DNA from 2 places in the Janthinobacterium sp. HH106 genome. Region 2 is predicted to be linked to the other one. Evidence: predicted binding sites of a transcription regulator. Region 2 holds the regulator's gene; the other holds the start of a gene.
The links. The regulator LexA, encoded in region 2, represses DNA repair genes until DNA is damaged. The targets are predictions, from matches to a motif close to ACTGTATNNNNATACAGT.

Region 1 (9,792 bases), on a different contig from region 2:
GCCAAACCACTCGCTATGGTCGTCGTCGCGCCCCAGCGCCTGCGCCAGGCCTTGCGGATCAAAACGGGCCAGGGCATCGATCAGCTCGCCAGTGGAAGCGCCGGGAGAGTCTCCCCAGCCCATCACGGGATTGACGTTGTAATCGGCGCCCGAGCCATACCAGCCTTCGCGCCAGGGACGCTGCATCCAGTCGCGCGGCCCCGTAAACAAATGCCAGCGCCAGTGCAGCCCGGATGGCTTGGGCCAGGAATACAGATACAGTTTTTGATAGCCGGCCTGGTGCAGTGCGCGCACCATGGCCATCAGGCGCGCATGCGGCATGCGGTCAGGCGGCGCGCGGCGAAACAGGATCGCTTCGCCATCGGCAAACTGCACGTCGTCGGTCGACAGGTTCAGGTCCAGGGTCCGCGCTTCGCTGCCGAAACGGGCGGCGATCCAGCCCGTCAGCAAATTGACGGACGTGATCACCCCATAACCGCGGTGGCGGTGAAAAATGACGGTGCCGGGAGCGAGCGCTTTCATACGGAGTCGGGGGGGGGGGGCTGGCAAACAAAGAAACCAGTGTACTCACAGATAGCCAAATTTTCCAGATGCGGCGCAAGCGCAGGCGGCAAGCACGCCGTCCCATCCGCAGCGTCATTCACGCAAGGGCGGCAATCCACGATATCATGCGCGTCATTCTCCACTGACATCGTGACCACATCATGACATTGCGCATACTCGCCACCGGCGGCACTTTCGACAAGCACTACAACGAATTGAACGGTACCCTGGGCTTTTCCGACAGTCATTTGCCGGCAGCGATTGCCCGCGCGCGCATGACGGCGCCCGTGGCGCTGGAGCAATTGCCACTGCTGGACTCGCTCGACATGCAGGATGCGGACCGCCAGCGCGTGCTCGCCTCGTGCCGCGCGGCACAAGAAAAAGCCATCGTCATCATCCACGGCACCGACACCATGCGCGAAACGGCGCAAGTGCTGGGCGCGGCGAACCTGCAGCAAACGGTCATTTTGACGGGCGCCATGATTCCCTACGAAATCGACAACTCCGATGCCCTGTTCAACCTGGGCTTTGCGTGCGGCGTGGCGCAAACCTTGCCAGCCGGCGTCTACGTGGCCATGAATGGCCAGATTTTTGCATGGGACAATGTGCAAAAGAACCGCGCCGCCGGGGTGTTCCAGCCGCTGTGATGCAATTGCACTGCGGCAACGTCGCAGCGCAACAACAAAATGGCATGGCAATATTTCTACGAGGATAAGGAATACCCACATTAATTCCCGCGTGGAAATATTGCAAGCAAAAAAGCAATATATTTGTTCATAATTACAATTATTTCTCATGCTTCAATGCTATATTTGGCTCATCGACTAACCCTTTTTCGGGAATTCCTCATGACCAAGCGCAAATCGGCTGTACAACTGTTCCAACTGGGCGCCATTGCCGCCGCGTTTGCGCTGAGCGGCACCGCCCACGCGACGACCAGCCTCACCAATGAATATACGGTAACGGCATCGGCCACGGCCGCAGGCGCGAACACGTGGACCTTCGATTACAGCGTCTTGAACAATAACCAGGGCATCGGCGGCCAGACGGGCCTGGACGGTTTCACGATTTTCGTTCCTGTCTCCGCCACGCTGGTCGGTTCCACCGCCCCTGCACCACTGAACGGCGCCCCCGGCTTCTGGTCGCAAGGTGCCAGCGCCCAGCTCGATCTGGGCGGCGACGGCTCGCAAAACCTGGTGGCGCCATCGGGCTACGCGGCCTACACCTGGTGGGGCCAATATACGCAGTCCGTGTACACGCCAGGCTCGACCGCCAACTTCAGCATTACCCTGAGCAATGTTGCCGTCGGCGCCAACACGGTCGGCATCAGCACCTATTTCGGCTATGGCGCCGCTACTGCACAATCTGCCAGCAACCAGTATGGCAATTACTCTACCTTTACCGGTACTTTCGCTTCACCGGTGGCCGCAGTGCCTGAACCGGAAACATACGCCATGCTGCTGGCCGGTCTCGGCCTGGTCGGCTTCATGGCACGCCGCAGAAAAACAGGCAAGCACAGCGCCTGATTTCCACTCTGCAGCACCTCGACAAGCCCGCTTTCAGCGGGCTTTTTTTACATTTTTTTACTTTGCATAAATTCTGCAATACAACATTTTTCATCTAATTATTGCTGGCAAAACATCGAATTGCCAATACAATAATTTTATGTTGCAAAAAAACGCCATTGATCATTTTTAAAAACGCAGATATTTATAAATATAAAATCTATATTTAACATTTAAATCAAATATTCTTCAGTATCTCGAATTTATTGCCAAATCCGACACGGTTGAGGTGCATTTTTTCTTGCTGAGACGACATAATGTTTGCCTCGACAAGTCAAAAGTGCATTTATAACAATATTGCGCTAAGTAGTCTTCCACCTCCCACCGACGTGGTTCCGCCTACCGTACACGAGCACCGCTGGGCATCTACCCGATGACCAGAACGGTGCTCGTGTACTGCTTGTCGTTATTAAAACTACTACGGAGTAATTGTTACAATGGCATTTAAAGAAAAGATTGGCGTACGCAGCGTACGCCTGGCCCTGACCGTCCTGGCAGGCAGCGTTTTGTTCTCCGGCCAATCCATGGCGGACGAAGCAATTCAAAAAGTTGAAATTACCGGTTCGAGCATCAAGCGTATCGCTGTCGAAGGCGCCTTGCCTGTACAGCGCCTGTCGCAAGAAGCGATCGCCAAATCGGGCGCCACTTCGGTTGCCGACCTGATCCAGGCCCTGCCGGCGATGCAAGGCTTCACCATCGGCGCCGTCGCCGCCGGTTCCGACTCGGGCGGCAATACCAGTGCTTCGCTGCACGGTATCGGCGAAACCTACACCCTGGTGCTGTTGAACGGCCGCCGCATCGCGCCACAAGGTTCCGGCACCACGGTCAACCTGAACGCCATTCCGATGAGCGCCGTTGAACGCGTCGAAATCCTGACCGACGGCGCTTCGGCACTGTACGGCTCGGACGCCATCGCCGGCGTACTGAACTTCATCCTGAAGAAAAACCAGCAAGGCGCCACCCTGGAAGCCACCTACGGCGGTCCGGAAGACAAGGGCGGCAACGCCTGGAACACCAGCGTCACCTACGGTTTCGGCGACCTGGACGAAGACCGTTTCAACGTGCTGTTGTCGTACCGCCATGACGAGCAATCGAAACTGCGCGCCACCGACCGCACGTTCGCCGCTACCTCGTATGTGCCGTTCAGCCGCAACGGCAATAACTACATCTGGGACCGCACCAGCACATCGGCTTCGCCAGCAGGCGCCACGGTTGCCTACAAGAGCGGTGCGCCATCGACCGCGTTTTCGCCTTACCTGGCTAAAAATGGCAATTGCCCTGAAGGTTTCGACGTCACCACCGCCAATGCACGCGCTTGCGGCTTCGACACGGGTTCCACCGTGGAAATCGTGCCGCAATCGAAACGCGACAGCCTGTTTTCCAAAGCGACGTACAAGCTGAACGACAACCTGAATGCATTCGCCGAACTGGCCTACTCGCGCTACGACCTGACGGCGCGTATCGCCGCCAATCCGATCCCGATCGCAATCGCCAAGGACAGCGCGCTGTACAACACCTATGTGTCGCCCTACCTGACGCCAGCGCAACGTGCCGACGTCAAATCCGTGACGGCCAACTACCGCAGCACCGACTTCGGCCTGCGTGCCAGCAACACCATCACCGAAACCAAACACATGGTCGTCGGTGTGGAAGGCGAACTGGGCGCGTGGAACTTCGAAAGCGGCCTGACCTGGTCGCAAAACTCGATCGACGAGCGCTACACGGGCGGTTACCAGAAGAGCCAGGAATTCAAGAATATCCTGGCCAATCCGGACTTCAATCCTTTTGCTGCGACACAAAAGCCATCCGTGCAAGCACAGGTCGCTGGCGCGCAATTCGTCGGCTCCGTGCGCACCGCATCGACCACGATGCGCGGCATCGACACGCACGGCTCGCGTGAATTGTTCAGCCTGCCAGGCGGCAAGGCCAGCCTCGGTATCGGTGGCGACTACCGCACCTATACGTATGAGCAATCGCCAGGCGCCACCGGCGACGACATCTACAGCTTCAACACCAAGCCAGCCTACGACATGAGCCGCGACACCTACGGCGCCTTCGTCGAGTTGCTGGCACCGCTGACCAAGTCGTTCGAAATGACCGTCGGCGGCCGTTACGATGCTGTCAAGGCGATCGATGACAAGCTGAACAACAAAACTGTCGGCAAAAAAGACAGCGCCAATACCTACAAGGTATCGGCACGCTGGCAGCCGGTACAGACCGTGCTGATCCGCGGTTCCTACGGCACGGGCTTCAAGGCGCCAAGCATGCTGGACATCGCTCAGCCACTGGTCAACGCCGGCTTTACCGCCAAGAAATTTGACTGCCCATACCCAGGTAACGCACTGTGCCGCGCGGAAGCAACGCAATACAACGCGGTATCGCAAGGCAACCCGGATCTGCAATCGGAAAAATCGAAGCAGTTCACCCTGGGCTTCCGTGTCGAGCCTAGCTCGGCATTCTCGTTCGGCGCCGACCTGTGGGATGTGAAATTGCGCAATGCCGTGTCGGAAGTATCCGAAGAGCAAGCATTTGCCGATCCGGTCAAGTATGCATCGAGCTTCGGTGAATACATCGAACCATCGACCGGCATCGCTTACTACGCGTTCAAGAAACTGTCGGTCAACATCGGCAAGAAGGAATACCGTGGTATCGACTGGGATCTGTCCGCCAACCACAAGTTTTCTTTCGGCAAGCTGACCGCCCAATTGAGCGGTACGCACATGTTGCACGCCAACTACACCAAAGCCGGTAGCGACAATGTGTTCACCAGCAACATGAACTTCTTCGGCGACACCAACGAAGTCACGTTCCGCAACCTGATGAAGCTGACGACGACCCTGGACACGGGCCGCCTGAGCAACACGGTCACGGTCAACTACCGTAACGGCTACACCGATGCTCCCGCTACCGTGTACAACCTGGCGACCCAAAAAGAAGAGAAAAACTTCCGCCTGCAAGTACCGTCGTACACGACGTTCGACTGGCAAGCACGTTTCGCCTTTGACAAGCAAACCACGATCCGCGCAGGCATCAAAAACCTGTTCGACCGTGCACCTCCGCTGTCGCTGCGCGCTTCGTCGGGCCACCAGATCGGTTTCGACCCACGCTACGCCGATCCGATGATGCGTTCGTTCTACGTCACCGGCAACTACAAGTTCTAATTTGACGTGTTGAATTAGCTTGTCTGAAAAGCGCCTTGCACTTCACCGTGCAAGGCGCTTTTTTTATGCGCCGGCAAATTGCACAAGCGAAAAAAAAAGGAGCCGCAGCTCCTTTTCGTACCAGCATGACGGCTGTTACGCCGTCGCTTCGCCGCCTAATGCTTCGACCACGTCGGCCATCAGCTTGGAGAGCTCGCCCGTCATCAGCATCACGTCGCCGTCGAAACGCTCTTCGTCGTTCTTCGTGCTCGATTCCGTTTCCTTGATCACGTCGAGCGGCTTGACGCTCTTGATGGCCAAGGACTCCGTCAGCACGAACGAGATCTTGTCGTTCCACGTCATGGCCAGACGCGTGCACTGCTTGCCGGCCGCGATGTGGCGGCGCACGTCGTCCGCTTCCAGGGTGTGGCGCACGTAGCGCACGGTGGCCTTGCTCTCGCCCGTGGCGCGCAATTCCGTATCCATGTCGACCGTGAAGCCGGACGGCGCGTCGTCCGCCTGCAGCCACTCCGTCATCACCGCCACGGGCGAGCGCTGCACGCGCAGGCTTTCCAGCGGCAGTTTATCGACGGCTTTCAGCAGCAGCTTGATGACTTCATCGGCTTTCGCCGGGCTGGCGGCATCGACCACCAGCCAGCCATTGACGGGGTCGATCCACGTCCAGACATTGCTGCGGATGCTGAAGGCGCGCGGCAGCAGCTCGTCGGCCACGCGTTCCTTCAATTCCTTCATGGCCTTTTTACCAGGCGCAAAGCCTTGCGCTTCTTCCATCTCGGCGGCACGGGCCTTGGCCACCTGGTTGATGACGGTGGCCGGCAGCAGTTTCTTTTCCGTGCCCAGCAAGATCAGCATCTGCTTGTTGACCACGTGGACCAGGCCGCCGTTCGGGCGTGGCGTATCCCAGCCCTGGCGCATCAGATCCATGCTGGTCGCCGGCGTAAATTTGTTCGAGGACAAGGCCTCTTCCAGTTGTTCTGGCGTGTAAGCCCACGGTGCGGGCAGGCGGTAAATCTGAAGATTCTTGAACCACATAGTTTTTGTCTTCCGTTTGTTTCAGTAGTGCCAGGGGAACGCCATTCTACACTTTCGACACGGGAATGCCGTCAAAAACGCGGACTGGCGCGGGTTGTTGATGTATGGGGAATGCCGCTACAGGGCGGGAAACAGCTCCGCCTGGGCTGGCGCCTGCCGCGTCACGACGGCCGGATCGGACAAGGTCGAGATGCGCACGCCCAGCAGGCGGATTTTCTTGTCAAATGGCACGCGCCGCAAGCAGTCGCGGCTGGCGCGCAGGATGGCGGCGGCGTCCGCCGTGGCACTGGGCAGGGTGATGTCGCGCGTGACCGTGCTGAAATCCTCGAAGCGCAGCTTGATGCCCACCGTGCGCCCCGCCAGCGACTGCTTGTCGAGGTCGCCCGCCACGCGCGTGCACAGGCTTTCCAGCTTTTCCGACAGCGTGGCGCGGTCGCGCACCACCTGCAAGTCGCGCTCGAACGTCGTTTCGCGGCTGACGGACTTGGTTTCCCGGCTCGTCTGCACGGGCCGCTCGTCGATGCCCAGCGCCGCCTGGCGCAGCCAGCCCGTGTACAGGTCGCCGAACTGCGTGCGCAGCATGGCCATGTCGGCCCGCGCCAGCTCGCCGATGGTGATAATGCCCAGCGCTTCCAGCTTGGCCGTGGCTTTCGGGCCGATGCCATTGATCTTTTTCGCCGGCAAGGGCCACACGCGCGTTTCCACATCCTCGGGCGACAAAATGGTGAGCCCGTCGGGTTTTTCCAGGTCGGAACAGATTTTTGCCAGCAATTTGTTCGGCGCCAGGCCGATCGAGCACGACAGGCCCGTCGCCTCGAACACGGCCGCCTTCAGGCGCGCCGCCATGGCCGGTGCCTGCTCGCCGTATTCGGTCAGGTCGACATAGATTTCATCGATGCCCACGTTCTGGATGATGGGGCACAGCTGGGCCACGGCCTGCTTGAAGCGGGCCGAATACTCGCGGTAAGCCTCGAAATCGGCCGGCAGCAGGATGCTGTCGGGCGCCAGTTTCGCCGCCTTCATGATGCCCATGGCGGAAAACACGCCAAACTTGCGCGCCGCATAGGTCGACGTGGTGACGACGCCGCGCCCCACGTAATCGCGCATGCGCGCGAATTTCCGCGTGCCGTCTTCCTGCAACAGGGGTTGCTGCAGCCGGCCGCCGCCGATGACGACGGCTTCGCCGCGCAATTCCGGATATTTCAACAGTTCCACGGAGGCGAAAAAGGCATCCATGTCCAGATGGGCTATCCAGCGGCGCGGTTCAGGCAATGTAGGGGCAGATGTGGTCAAGGACACCTCGCGACGGGATACTGTAGTTATATACAGTATCGCTGGAAATGCCCATGGATGCAAGTTGAAACGCACGCGCTCCGCAGTTGCTTTCCTCAATAGCAAGATTACAATCCTGACACGACTATAAAAGGAGTTGCCTTGTCTACAGCACATCAAGCTTTGCGCCGCCTGGCCGTCTGCTCATCCATCCTGCTGTCCACGCTGGCGGCATCCGCGCTGGCCGCCGATGCCGCCGCCACCGCGCCGGTCGCCGCCAAGACGGCCTGGCAGGAAACGCGCCACGGCACCGTGGTTACGGACGACTACCGCTGGCTGCAAAAGAAGACCGATCCTGCCGTGATCGACTACCTGAATGCGGAAAACGCCTATACGGCGGCCGTCACGGCCCCGATCCAGCCGCTGGCCGACAAGCTGACTGCGGAAATCAAGGGACGCATGCAGGAAGTGGACCTGTCCGTGCCTGCGCGCCAGGGCAATTTCTACTATTACACGCGCACGGAAGCGGGCAAGCAGTATCCGATTCACTGCCGCCGCCCCGTCGGCACCAGCGGCGCCTACGATGCGCAGGCGCTTGAAGAAATCTTGCTGGATCAGAATCAACTGGCCGAAGGCCACAAATTTTTTGCCGTGCGCGCGTTTGCCATCAGCCCGAACGAACAATTGCTGGCCTACACCACCGACACGACGGGTTTCCGCCAGTACGCGCTGCATGTCAAGGATTTGAAGACAGGCAAGTTGCTGGGCGACAGCATGCCGCGCGTCACATCCCTGGCCTGGGCGGCCGACAACGCCACCCTGATGCTGACGCAGGAAGACGCCACCACCAAGCGCGCTGACCGCTTGTTCCGCCTGGCCTTGGGCGGCATGCCGCAGCAGGTCTATCACGAGCCGGTAGAGCAATTCGCCATCGGCGTGAGCCGCACGCGCGACCAGCGCTACTTTGTGCTCACGGCGCGCAGCACGGATACGAGCGAAGTGCTGCTGTTGCCAACGAGCCAGCCGCAAGGCAGTTTCCAGAGCGTACTGAAACGCGAAAAAGGCCACCGCTACGTCGTCGAACACCGCGACGGCCAGCTGTACATCCTGACCAACAAGGATGCGAAGAATTTCCGCGTCGTCAGCGCGCCATTGAGCACCCCGCAGCCGAAACACTGGAAACCCGTCGTGCCGCACAACAAGGATGCCGTGATCCAGTCCATCGACGTCTTCCAGGGCTATCTGGTGGTGATGGAAAAGGCGCGCGCCCTGAACCGCGCGCGCATCCTTGATTTTGCGCAAAAGAACTGGAAAACCGTGCAGTTCGACGACCCCGTCTACCTGGCCACGTCCGTCGGCACACCCGAGTTTTCGGCCACGCAATTTCGCATGTCGTACCAGTCGCCCGTCACGCCGCCCACCATCATCGATGTCGGCATGAAGGATGGCCAGCGCACGGTGCTGAAGCAGCAGGAAATCGTCGGCGGCTTTGACGGCAGCCGCTACACGACGCAGCGTCTGTGGGTGACAGCGCGCGATGGCGTGCAAGTGCCGCTGTGGGTCGTCTACAAGAAGGGCGTCAAGCTCGACGGTTCCGCGCCGCTGCTGCTGTATTCGTATGGCTCGTATGGCATCTCGACGGAAGCCAGTTTTGCCATCAGCCGCATCAGCCTGCTGGAACGCGGTGTCATCTATGCGCAAGCGCATATCCGCGGCGGCACCGACATGGGCGAAGCGTGGCATGAAGACGGCATGCTGATGAAGAAGAAAAACACCTTCCATGACTTCATCGACAGCGCCGACTACCTGGTGCGCGAAAAATGGACGAGCCCGAACCGCCTGATCATCCAGGGCGGCAGCGCCGGCGGCTTGCTGATGGGCGCCGTCGTCAACATGCGTCCCGAGCTGTTCCACGCCGTGCACGCGGCCGTACCATTCGTCGACGTGATGAACACCATGATGGACGCCAGCCTGCCCCTGACGACGGGCGAATACCTGGAATGGGGCGACCCGAACCAGAAGGCGGCCTACGACTACATGCTCAGCTACTCGCCCTACGACAACATCGCGCGCAAGAATTATCCCGCCATGCTGGTGACGACGGGCCTGAACGACAGCCAGGTCATGTACTGGGAACCGGCAAAATACGTGGCCAAGCTGCGCGCGTATAAAACGGACGGCAATCCATTGCTGCTGAAAACGAATATGGGCGCCGGCCA
Region 2 (9,792 bases):
TTCGGGCGTTGTTCCAGCGAGCGGTTCAACTGTGACAGCGCGATCACGGGGCAACCGAGTTCTTTCGCCAGGCCTTTCAAGCCACGCGAAATCTCGGAAATCTCCGTGGCGCGGTTGTCGCCCGGCGTATTGGCCGACATCAGCTGCAAGTAATCGACGATGATCAGGCCCAGCTTGCCGCACTGGCGCGACAAACGGCGCGAACGGGCGCGCAATTCGATCGAGTTGAGCGCCGGCGTTTCATCGATGTACAACTGCGCGTCGTTCATCTTCTGGATTGCATTCGTCAGGCGCGGCCAGTCTTCGTCGTTCAGGCGGCCCGTGCGCAGGCGGTGCTGGTCCAGCTGTCCGACGGAGCCGAGCATACGCATGGCCAGCTGGGCGCCGCCCATCTCCATCGAGAACACGGCCACGGGCAAGCCGCTGTCGATGGCCACGTTTTCGCCGATGTTGACGGAAAACGCCGTCTTGCCCATCGACGGACGGCCCGCCACGATCACCAGGTCGCCCGGCTGCAGACCCGAGGTCATGCGGTCGAGGTCGATGAAACCGGTGGGCACGCCCGTGATTTCACTCTGGTTGTCGCGGCTGTACAGTTCGTCGATGCGCTCGACCACCTGCGTCAGCAGGGGCTGGATGGCGGTCCAGCCCTGGGCGCCGCGCGCGCCTTCTTCGGCGATGGCGAAAATCTTCGATTCGGCCTCGTCAAGCATCTGCTTGACTTCCTTGCCTTGCGGGCTGAAGGCCGTGCCGGAGATATCGTCGGCGACGGTAATGAGCTTGCGCAGCACGCCGCGGTCGCGCACGATCTCGGCATAGCGCCGGATGTTCGCGGCCGATGGCGTGTTTTGCGCCATGGCGTTCAGGTAAGCGAGTCCGCCCACGTCATCGGCCTTGCCGAGCTGGGTCAGGGTTTCAAAAACAGTAATGACATCGGCTGGCTTGGAAGCGTTAACCATCTTGACGATTTGCTCGAAGATGATGCGATGGTCATAGCGATAGAAATCCTCCGCATGCATGAAGTCGGCGATGCGGTCATAGGCGGCATTGTCGCGCAGCAGACCACCGATAACGGATTGTTCTGCTTCGATCGAATGCGGCGGAATACGGAGGGAATCCAGTTGCGGATCAGAGGGGGCGTTCATGGCGCGAATTATACCCGCTTCGGCGTGCCGGCAAAAATAAAGGGCTGAAAATGAGCGAAAAAAAGGCCACAAAAAAGCCGGGCGAACCCGGCTTTTCATAGTGCGGCAGCGCTTGCGGGCCAGGCCCGCAGACGATTACGCGTTCGCGTCTGGAACGACAGCGATAACAACTTCCACGACCACGTCGGTGTGCAGAGCAACCGAAACGTTGTGCTCGCCAACGATCTTCAGCGGGCCGGTAGGCATGCGGATTTGTGCTTTTTCAACAGCAAAACCTTGCTTGGTCAGCGCTTCAGCGATGTCGAAGTTGGTGACGGAACCGAACAGACGGCCATCGACGCCAGCTTTTTGAGCAACTTGAACGGTCAGGCCGCTCAGTTTTTCGCCCTGGGCTTGCGATGCGGCCAGTTTGGCGGCAGCAGCTTTTTCCAGTTCGGCGCGCTTGACTTCGAATTCAGCCACAGCGGTTGCCGTAGCACGACGTGCCAGGCGTTGCGGGATCAGGAAGTTACGTGCGTAACCGTCTTTGACTTTGACGACTTCGCCGAGGTTACCGACGTTTACAACTTTTTCTAACAGAATGATTTGCATAGTTCTTCTCCAGGAATATCTGACCGATTAAGCGTGGTGCAGATCGGTGTATGGCAGCAGCGCGAGGAAGCGAGCGCGCTTGATTGCGGTGTCGACTTGGCGCTGGTAGTGCGCTTTGGTACCGGTCAGGCGTGCTGGCATGATCTTGCCGTTTTCCTGGACGAAGTCTTTCAGCGTGTCGACGTCTTTGTAGTCGACTTGCTCAACGTGAGCTGCCGTGAAGCGGCAGAACTTCTTACGTTTGAACAAAGGGTTTTGCTGTTTGCGTTTTTCTTTAAGCTTGAGCTTATTTTTGTCGAACTTTTTACCGAATGCCATGTCAGGCTCCTGTATCTAAAATGCGCTAGTCAGAATTGACTGCACTAAAATCAATGATGTGAAACACCAAACTCTTGCTGTTGCGGCTCTTCCTGGCCAGGAAACCCGTGAACTGATACACCCCGCCCAAGCTTGCCTGACTGAACCGGCCTGAAATTTCGCCAGCGGCTAGCGCGGCAACATCAAACTCGGTCAAACGGGCAATCCCTGCTTCCATCTGCTGCGAACTGTGTTGCAATACTGCATTCACAATCGGCAGCCCTGCCGGGGTATAGCGCAATATTTCGCGCTCGGCAATGATGGCGGTGACTTGTAGCTGGTTCAGCGCACGATCCTGGTCAAGAATTAAGCTGCTGCTGCGGCTGGAGCGGCTGCTGGTGCTTCGGTGCGGTGGCTTTTGGCCGCGTCTTCGCGTTGTACCGATTTCATCATCGGCGAAGGAGCTGTTTCAGCTTTCTTCATTTTAACGGTCAGGTGACGCAACACGGCATCATTGAATTTGAATGCTGTTTCCAACTCGACCAGGGTCTCGTTGTCGCATTCGATGTTCAGGCAGATGTAGTGTGCTTTAGGCAGCTTTTGGATCGAGTAAGCCATTTGACGGCGGCCCCAATCTTCCACGCGGTGAACCGAACCGCCGCGGGTGGTTACGCTGGCTTTGTAGCGTTCGATCATCGCGGGCACTTGCTCGCTTTGGTCCGGATGGACGATAAAGACTATTTCATAATGACGCATGCAAACTCCTTCAGGTCGGATTGATAATCGCCCACCCCGGCGTCAAGACGGGTGTGGGAAGGTCAGCCGAAGATTATAACCGCCTTTTGCAAACGTTTCAATCATTGCTTGCGCCAGCACCCGAAAAGCCCGCGGACCACCGTGCTTTTCGACCGGGAACAAGTATTTCTTGCGAAATTCGCCGAAAACACGGAAATCCCCTTGCATAGTGGGCGATACTGTACAAAAATACAGACTGTTCATATAGACAGCATTTTAGTATGCACCCACCGCTCATGATCAAGCTGACAGCACGACAAGAACAAATCCTGAACCTGATCAAGGACGCGATTGAAAACACGGGCTTTCCTCCCACCCGTGCCGAAATTGCCAATGAACTGGGTTTCAAATCGGCCAATGCGGCCGAGGAGCATTTGCAGGCCCTGGCCCGCAAGGGCGCGATCGAGATTTCGCCCGGCACCTCGCGCGGCATCCGCCTGATCGGCGCGGCAGCCGAAGCGCCGCCATCGAAAGTGCCGGCGGCACTGCTGATGTCGCTGCCCCTGATCGGCAGGGTGGCCGCCGGTTCGCCCATCCTTGCCCAGGAAAACCTGGAAGCGAGCTACAACGTGGACCCCGCCCTGTTTTCGGCCAAGCCCGACTTCCTGCTGAAGGTACGCGGCTGGTCCATGCGCGACGCCGGCATCATGGATGGCGATTTACTGGCCGTCAAAAAGGTCGACAGCGCCAAGAATGGCCAGATCGTCGTGGCCCGCATCGGCGACGAAGTCACGGTCAAGCGCTACAAGAAGACGGGTTCCGTCATCGAATTGCTGCCGGAAAACCCCGATTTCAAGGTCATCACCGTGTCGCCGGAAGATGAATTTGCCCTGGAAGGCTTAGCAGTCGGCTTGATGCGCAGCTGGCACTGATTGAGCGCGCCCTCATAAACCTACTGCGCAGCCCACTCTCGGGCATCCGTTGCTCGCTAGCTGGGCGCCCCCGTACAATGTACAGCTCCGCTACTCAACCCGATATTGGACTTGCTCGCTACGGTTTCTGAAGGCACGAAGACATTACCATTGAACGGCGAAAAACAAAGGGCCGCAACAGCATGACTGTTGCGGCCCTTTTCATTTGTCCGGCGACTTATACATCGAGTGCTTGGCGGAAATCCTCAAGCAGATCCACCTCATCCTCGATACCGACGGAGACGCGGATCAGCGATTCGGCGATGCCCATGCTGGCGCGGCGCTCGGCGCCCATCTCATAGAAGATCGTGTGGGCGACGGGAATGACGAGGGTACGCGTGTCGCCCAGGTTGCTCGCGGGAATAGCCAGATTCAAACGATTGAGGAAATCGAAGCAATCGATGCCATCCTTCAATTCAAAGCTGAACAGCGAACCATAGCTGCGGAACAGGTCGCTCGCCAAGGCGTGCTGCGGGTGCGACGGCAAGCCCGGGTAGTGCACGGCCGCCACTCTCGGGTCGGCCTGCAACATGGTGGCCAGCGCCAGGGCGTTCGAGCAGGTGCGGTCCATGCGCAAGGCCATGGTTTCCGCGCCGACGGCGATATGATGCGCAGCTTCCGGACCCAGCGAGGCGCCGAAGTCGCGCAAGGCCTTGGCACGGATCTGCGCGATGCCCCACTGCGCGGGCGCCGCCTTCTTGTAATTCTCGAAAATATTCGGATACTGCGTCCAGTCGAACACGCCCGTGTCCGTCAAGCTGCCGCCCAGCGCATTGCCGTGGCCGCCGATGGATTTCGTCAAGGCATTGACCACGAGGCCCGCGCCCACGGCTTTCGGGCGGAACAAATACGGCGTCGTCATCGTGTTGTCGACGATGTACAAGATGCCCTTTTCGCGGCACAGGTCACCGATTTTTTTCAGGTCGGCGATCTGCGTGCGCGGATTGGCGATGGTTTCCACGAACACGATGCGCGTGGCAGGCGTGATGGCGGCCGCCACGTTGGCCACCTCGGTGGCGTCGACGAAGGATACGGCGATGCCCTGCCCCGTCACCGTTTGCCACAGGCTGTTGGTGTTGCCAAACAAAAAGGCCGACGAGACGACATGGTCGCCCGCGCGCAGCAGCGACTGCACCACGGCGCCGATGGCGCCCATGCCGGTGGCGAAGCACAAGGTCGCCACGCCGTCTTCCATCTTGTTGACCTTGTCTTCCAGCGCGGACACGGTGGGGTTGCCCTGGCGGCCATAGCGGAAACCGGGTTCCTTGCCCTGGAATACGGAAGCGAGCTGGCGCGCATCGCCGTAGCCGAAGGCGACGGAGGTGTGCACGGGCTTGTGCAGCGAACCATGCTCGATGCCCTTGCGGCGGTCGTTATGCAGGATGGTGGTGGTAAAGCCGTAGTTTTTTTTATCGTTCATGATCGCGGAGCAAAAAAAGCCCGGCGCTAGCCGGGCAAGATAATTACGCTTCTGTCGTTGCCAGGTTCAGGTTCAGCTGGGAACGCGGCGTATCTTCGGGCGCTGCCGCCTTCGGATGGTGGCGCGCATATTCCAGGCGGTCCAGGTATTCCTGCGACACGTCGCCCGTCACGTAGACGCCGTCGAAGCACGAGGCCTCGAAGTTGGTCAGGGCCGGGTTGACGTCGGCGATCGCCTGCTTGAGCGCGCCGATATCCTGGTAGACCAGGTAATCGGCCGTGATTTCGCGGCACACTTCTTCCGTCGTGCGGCCGTAGGCGATCAGCTCGTCGCGCGTCGGCATGTCGATGCCGTACACGTTCGGATAGATGACGGGCGGCGCGGCCGAGGCGAAGATGACTTTCGTCGCGCCCGCTTCACGCGCCATCTGCACGATTTCACGGCTGGTGGTGCCGCGCACGATGGAATCGTCGACGAGCAAGACCACTTTATCCTTGAATTCGGACGGGATCGCGTTGAGCTTCTGGCGCACGGATTTCTTGCGCGCCGCCTGGCCCGGCATGATAAAGGTGCGGCCGATGTAGCGGTTCTTGATGAAGCCTTCGCGGTATTCGATGTTCAGCGCCATGGCCAGCTGGATGGCGGCCGGACGCGAGGAATCGGGAATCGGCATGACCACGTCGATATGCACGCCTGGCAATTCGGCGCGGATCTTCTCGGCCAGGTATTCGCCCATTTTCAGGCGCGTGGCGTACACGGAGGCGCCGTCGATGACGGAGTCGGGACGGGCCAGGTAGACGAATTCGAACACGCAGGGGTTCAGGCTGGCATTGTCGGCGCACTGGGCGCTGTGCAATTTCTTGTCGGCATCGATGAAGACGGCTTCGCCGGGACCGATGTCGCGCACGAAGCGGAAGCCCATGCCTTCCAGGGCCACGGATTCGGAAGCGATCAGGTATTCGGGACCCTGCTCCGTTTCATTGATGCCCAGGCACAGCGGGCGGATGCCGTGCGGGTCGCGGAAGGCCAGCAAGCCGACGCCGGCGATTTGCGCGACGGCGGCATAGCCGCCCTTGACGCGACGGTTCAGCACGGTCACGGCCTTGAAGATGGCTTCCGGGTCCAGGTTCAGGCCCGTCGTCGCTTCCTGGATTTCATGCGCCAGCACGTTGAGCAGCACTTCCGAATCGGAATCGGTATTGATGTGGCGGCGGTCGTTCTTGAACATTTCCAGCTTCAACTGTTCCCAGTTGGTCAGGTTGCCATTGTGCGCCAGGGTGATGCCGAACGGCGCATTCACATAGAACGGCTGTGCTTCCTCTTCGCTCGACGAACCGGCCGTCGGGTAGCGGCAATGGCCGATGCCCGTCGTGCCTTGCAGCGAACGCATGTTGCGCGTGCGGAAGACGTCTCGCACGAGGCCGTTGGCCTTGTGCATGGAAAACATACTGCTGTGATTGGTCGCAATCCCTGCCGCGTCCTGACCGCGATGTTGCAGGAGCAACAATGCATCATAGAGCAATTGATTGACAGGTTGATGGGAAACGACGCCGACGATGCCACACATGGTGTGCTCCTAAACTGTGCTACTGATTTTAAAAAAATTCAAAATTTCACATGCTGCGCGTAAGCGGCAGGCAGATAAGGCTTGATGGCGCGCGCGCCCTGTTCCGCGAGCGGACTGAGCAGCGCGTTTTTCCAGAATGGCTGCTGCGGTATGGAAGTCATGCCACACAAGATGACGGCGGTCAGCACGATCACAAGGCCCCGCGCCACGCCGAACAGGCTGCCCAGGGTGCGGTCGGCCAGACTCAGGCCTGTCACCTTGACGAGCGCGTCAACCGTCATGGACAGCAATCCCATCAAAATGCGCACGCCGATGAACAGCACTACGAAAGCCAGCAATAAACGGATCGCTTCGCCCGGCACGGCTTCCGGCAGAAATTTCGCCAGGGTGGCGCCATAGGCATTGGCGATGACGAACGCCACGATCCAGCTGACCAGGGACAGTATTTCCTTGACCAGGCCGCGCATCATGCTGATCAGCACGGAAGTCACCAGCACGAACAGCACCAGGTAATCGAAGATCGTCACGCGCATTCAGCCTTGCAACATCACGCCGGCACCAGAGAGCCGCCCAGGCCCAGCTTTTGCAACTTGGCGCGCGTCTTTTCCGCGTCTTCGCGGCTGCCGAACGGTCCCACGCGCACGCGGATGCGCTCGCCCGCCGGACTGGAGACTTTCTGCGTGTACGACTTGATGCCCGCTTCGCGCAGCTTGTCCTGCAATTCATCGACCTTGTCCTGCGTCGCCAGCGCCGCCACCTGCACCACGAACTTGCCGCTGCCGGCGTCGTGGGCCTTGTCTTGCGCTTTTTCTTGCGGCTTGTCTTGCGGCTTGCCTTCCAGGATGGCCAGCGCGCGCGCGGCATCGTCGGCCGATTGCGCCGGCTTGGCAGGCTTGGCCTCAGGCTTGGCTTCGGGCTTTACTTCATGCTTCGGTTCAGGCTTGGGCTCATGTTTCGGCTCCGGCTTGGCTTCATGCTTCGGCTCGGGCTTCGGTTCCGGTTTCGGCTCCACCTTGACAGGCTTCGGTTCGGGCTTGGGTTCGGGTTTCGGCTCCACATAGGCCGGCTTGACCGGTACAGGCTGGGCGGCGGCCAGCACGGGGGCCGGCGTCGGCTTGGCCGCAGGCGGCAGCGGCGCGTCGACGATTTCCTCGGACTGGTCCAGGCCATTCGATGCGGCCTGGACCGGAACGGCCGGCACAGGCGCCGGTGCAGGCGCCGCCTTTTCCTTCGACGGAATGTCGATGGCGATATCGTTGAACGGTGCTTTCGGCTCCGAATCGAGCAGCATCGGCAAGCCGACGGCGACGCCCAGGGCCAGGGCGACGGCCCCGACCAGGCGGCGGCGTGCGCGCTTTTTTTCAGGCAAGACCGGATCCGGTGCTTCCTTGCCGCCACGGCGCGATCCGCCGCCACCCGAGGTGTTGGCGGCGCGCTTGCGGGTCGGCGACTGTGCTTCGCCAGGGACATAAAAGCCGCTGTCTTCGCCAGAGGATTCTTGCTTGTTTTTAAACAGTTTCGAGAACAAGCCCATGCGTGATTTTCAGTCGAGTGCGTTTCAGTGAAGTGAGGATTTTCGGGCCTTCATCACGCCTGCAACGGTGAGGAAAGAACCAAAGACCACAATTCTATCATTCTCACCGGCCCGGCTCATTGCATTTGCAAAAGCTTGTGCCGGATCATCGAAAATAGACACAGTATGTTCGCTGCTGTCGGGCTTATCTTCGAGCATGATCTGCACCTTGGCGGCCAGCTCGGAAGCCGTGGCCGCGCGCGGCGAAGGCAGGCCCGTCAGGCACCAGTGGTCAACGTGTTCACTCATCGCGGCCAGCACGCCATCGATATCCTTGTCGTGCATGGAACCGAATACGGCATAGGTGTACGGGTGGAAACCCATATTACCGAGGTTCTGGTTCAGCGCCGACGCAGCGTGGGGGTTGTGCGCCACGTCGAGGATCACGCTGGGGCGACCAGGCAAGACCTGGAAGCGGCCCGGCAGTTCCACCGTCACGAGGCCAGTGCGCACTTCCTGCGCGCCCACGGGCAGTTTCAGCTTCAGCACTTCCAGCGCGGCCAGCACGGCCGTCGCATTGAGGATCTGGTTGGCGCCGCGCAAGCTCGGGTAGGCCAGCGAATTGCGGCGCTGCTCGCGCCCGCCGTAGTTCCACTGCTGCTTGTCGCCCGAATAGTTGAAATCGCGGCCCATCAGCCACAGGTCGGCGCCGATGGCCTCGGCATGGTCGATCAACGATTGCGGCGGCACGGGGTCGCTGCAGATGGCCGCCTTGCCCGGACGGAAGATGCCCGCCTTTTCAAAGCCGATCGCTTCGCGCGTGTCGCCCAGGTAATCCGTGTGGTCGATATCGACGCTGGTGACGATGGCCACGTCCGCGTCGATCACGTTGACGGCATCCAGGCGCCCGCCCAGGCCCACTTCCAGGATGGCCACGTCCAGGTTGGCTTGCGACAGCAGATGCAAAATCGCCAAGGTGGTGAATTCGAAATAGGTGAGCGGCGTATCGCCGCGCACGGCTTCGACGGCCTGGAAGCTGGCGACGAGCTGCTCGTCGCTGGCCATCTCGCCCAGCACGCGCGCGCGCTCGTTAAAATCGAGGAAATGCGGCTTGATGTACAAGCCCACTTTGTAGCCGGCACGCAACAACACGGATTCCAGCATGGCGCAGGTGGAGCCCTTGCCATTCGTGCCCGCCACCATGATCACGGGGCAAGTAAAAGCGAGCTGCATGCGCGCCTTGACGGCTTGCACGCGGTCCAGGCCCATGTTGATCTGGGTTTCCGAATGGCGGGTTTCCAGCATGGCGAGCCAGTCCGGCAATGACGTAGGGAGGTTTTGCATGGGAGACTTCTTGAAGGATGCGATGCGCAAGGCGCAGAAGAGATATAACGAGGCAGGACGATGTAGGTCGGGTTAGGCCAAAGGCCGTAACCCGACGCCAGCGGTAAATTAAGCCAGCACTTCAACAGCCTGGTTTTGCAACAAGGCCAGCAGACGGGCAATTTCTTCGCGCATCTTGCGGCGGTCGACGATCATGTCGACGGCGCCCT

Region 1: dinB (DNA polymerase IV) is a predicted target of LexA. The motif match lies at 7,614-7,631, and genes of this name have one in related genera.

Annotation. Positions count from the first base shown of each region.
Region 1 is NZ_LRIC01000066.1:242-10,033, reverse strand. Features, by position in the region: gene JAB8_RS24885 (L-asparaginase) at 1-522, opposite strand, end outside; gene JAB8_RS24880 (asparaginase domain-containing protein) at 705-1,190, shown strand; gene JAB8_RS30060 (PEP-CTERM sorting domain-containing protein) at 1,392-2,069, shown strand; gene JAB8_RS24870 (TonB-dependent receptor) at 2,546-5,269, shown strand; gene JAB8_RS24865 (recombination-associated protein RdgC) at 5,405-6,301, opposite strand; gene dinB (DNA polymerase IV) at 6,419-7,573, opposite strand; gene JAB8_RS24855 (S9 family peptidase) at 7,736-9,792, shown strand, end outside.
Region 2 is NZ_LRIC01000040.1:14,998-24,789, reverse strand. Features, by position in the region: gene JAB8_RS15725 (replicative DNA helicase) at 1-1,145, opposite strand, end outside; gene rplI (50S ribosomal protein L9) at 1,281-1,736, opposite strand; gene rpsR (30S ribosomal protein S18) at 1,764-2,054, opposite strand; gene priB (primosomal replication protein N) at 2,080-2,379, opposite strand; gene rpsF (30S ribosomal protein S6) at 2,400-2,789, opposite strand; gene JAB8_RS29105 (hypothetical protein) at 2,832-3,032, opposite strand; gene lexA (transcriptional repressor LexA) at 3,065-3,700, shown strand; gene JAB8_RS15695 (cystathionine gamma-synthase family protein) at 3,918-5,159, opposite strand; gene purF (amidophosphoribosyltransferase) at 5,203-6,726, opposite strand; gene JAB8_RS15685 (CvpA family protein) at 6,765-7,253, opposite strand; gene JAB8_RS15680 (SPOR domain-containing protein) at 7,274-8,260, opposite strand; gene folC (bifunctional tetrahydrofolate synthase/dihydrofolate synthase) at 8,285-9,583, opposite strand; gene accD (acetyl-CoA carboxylase, carboxyltransferase subunit beta) at 9,692-9,792, opposite strand, start outside.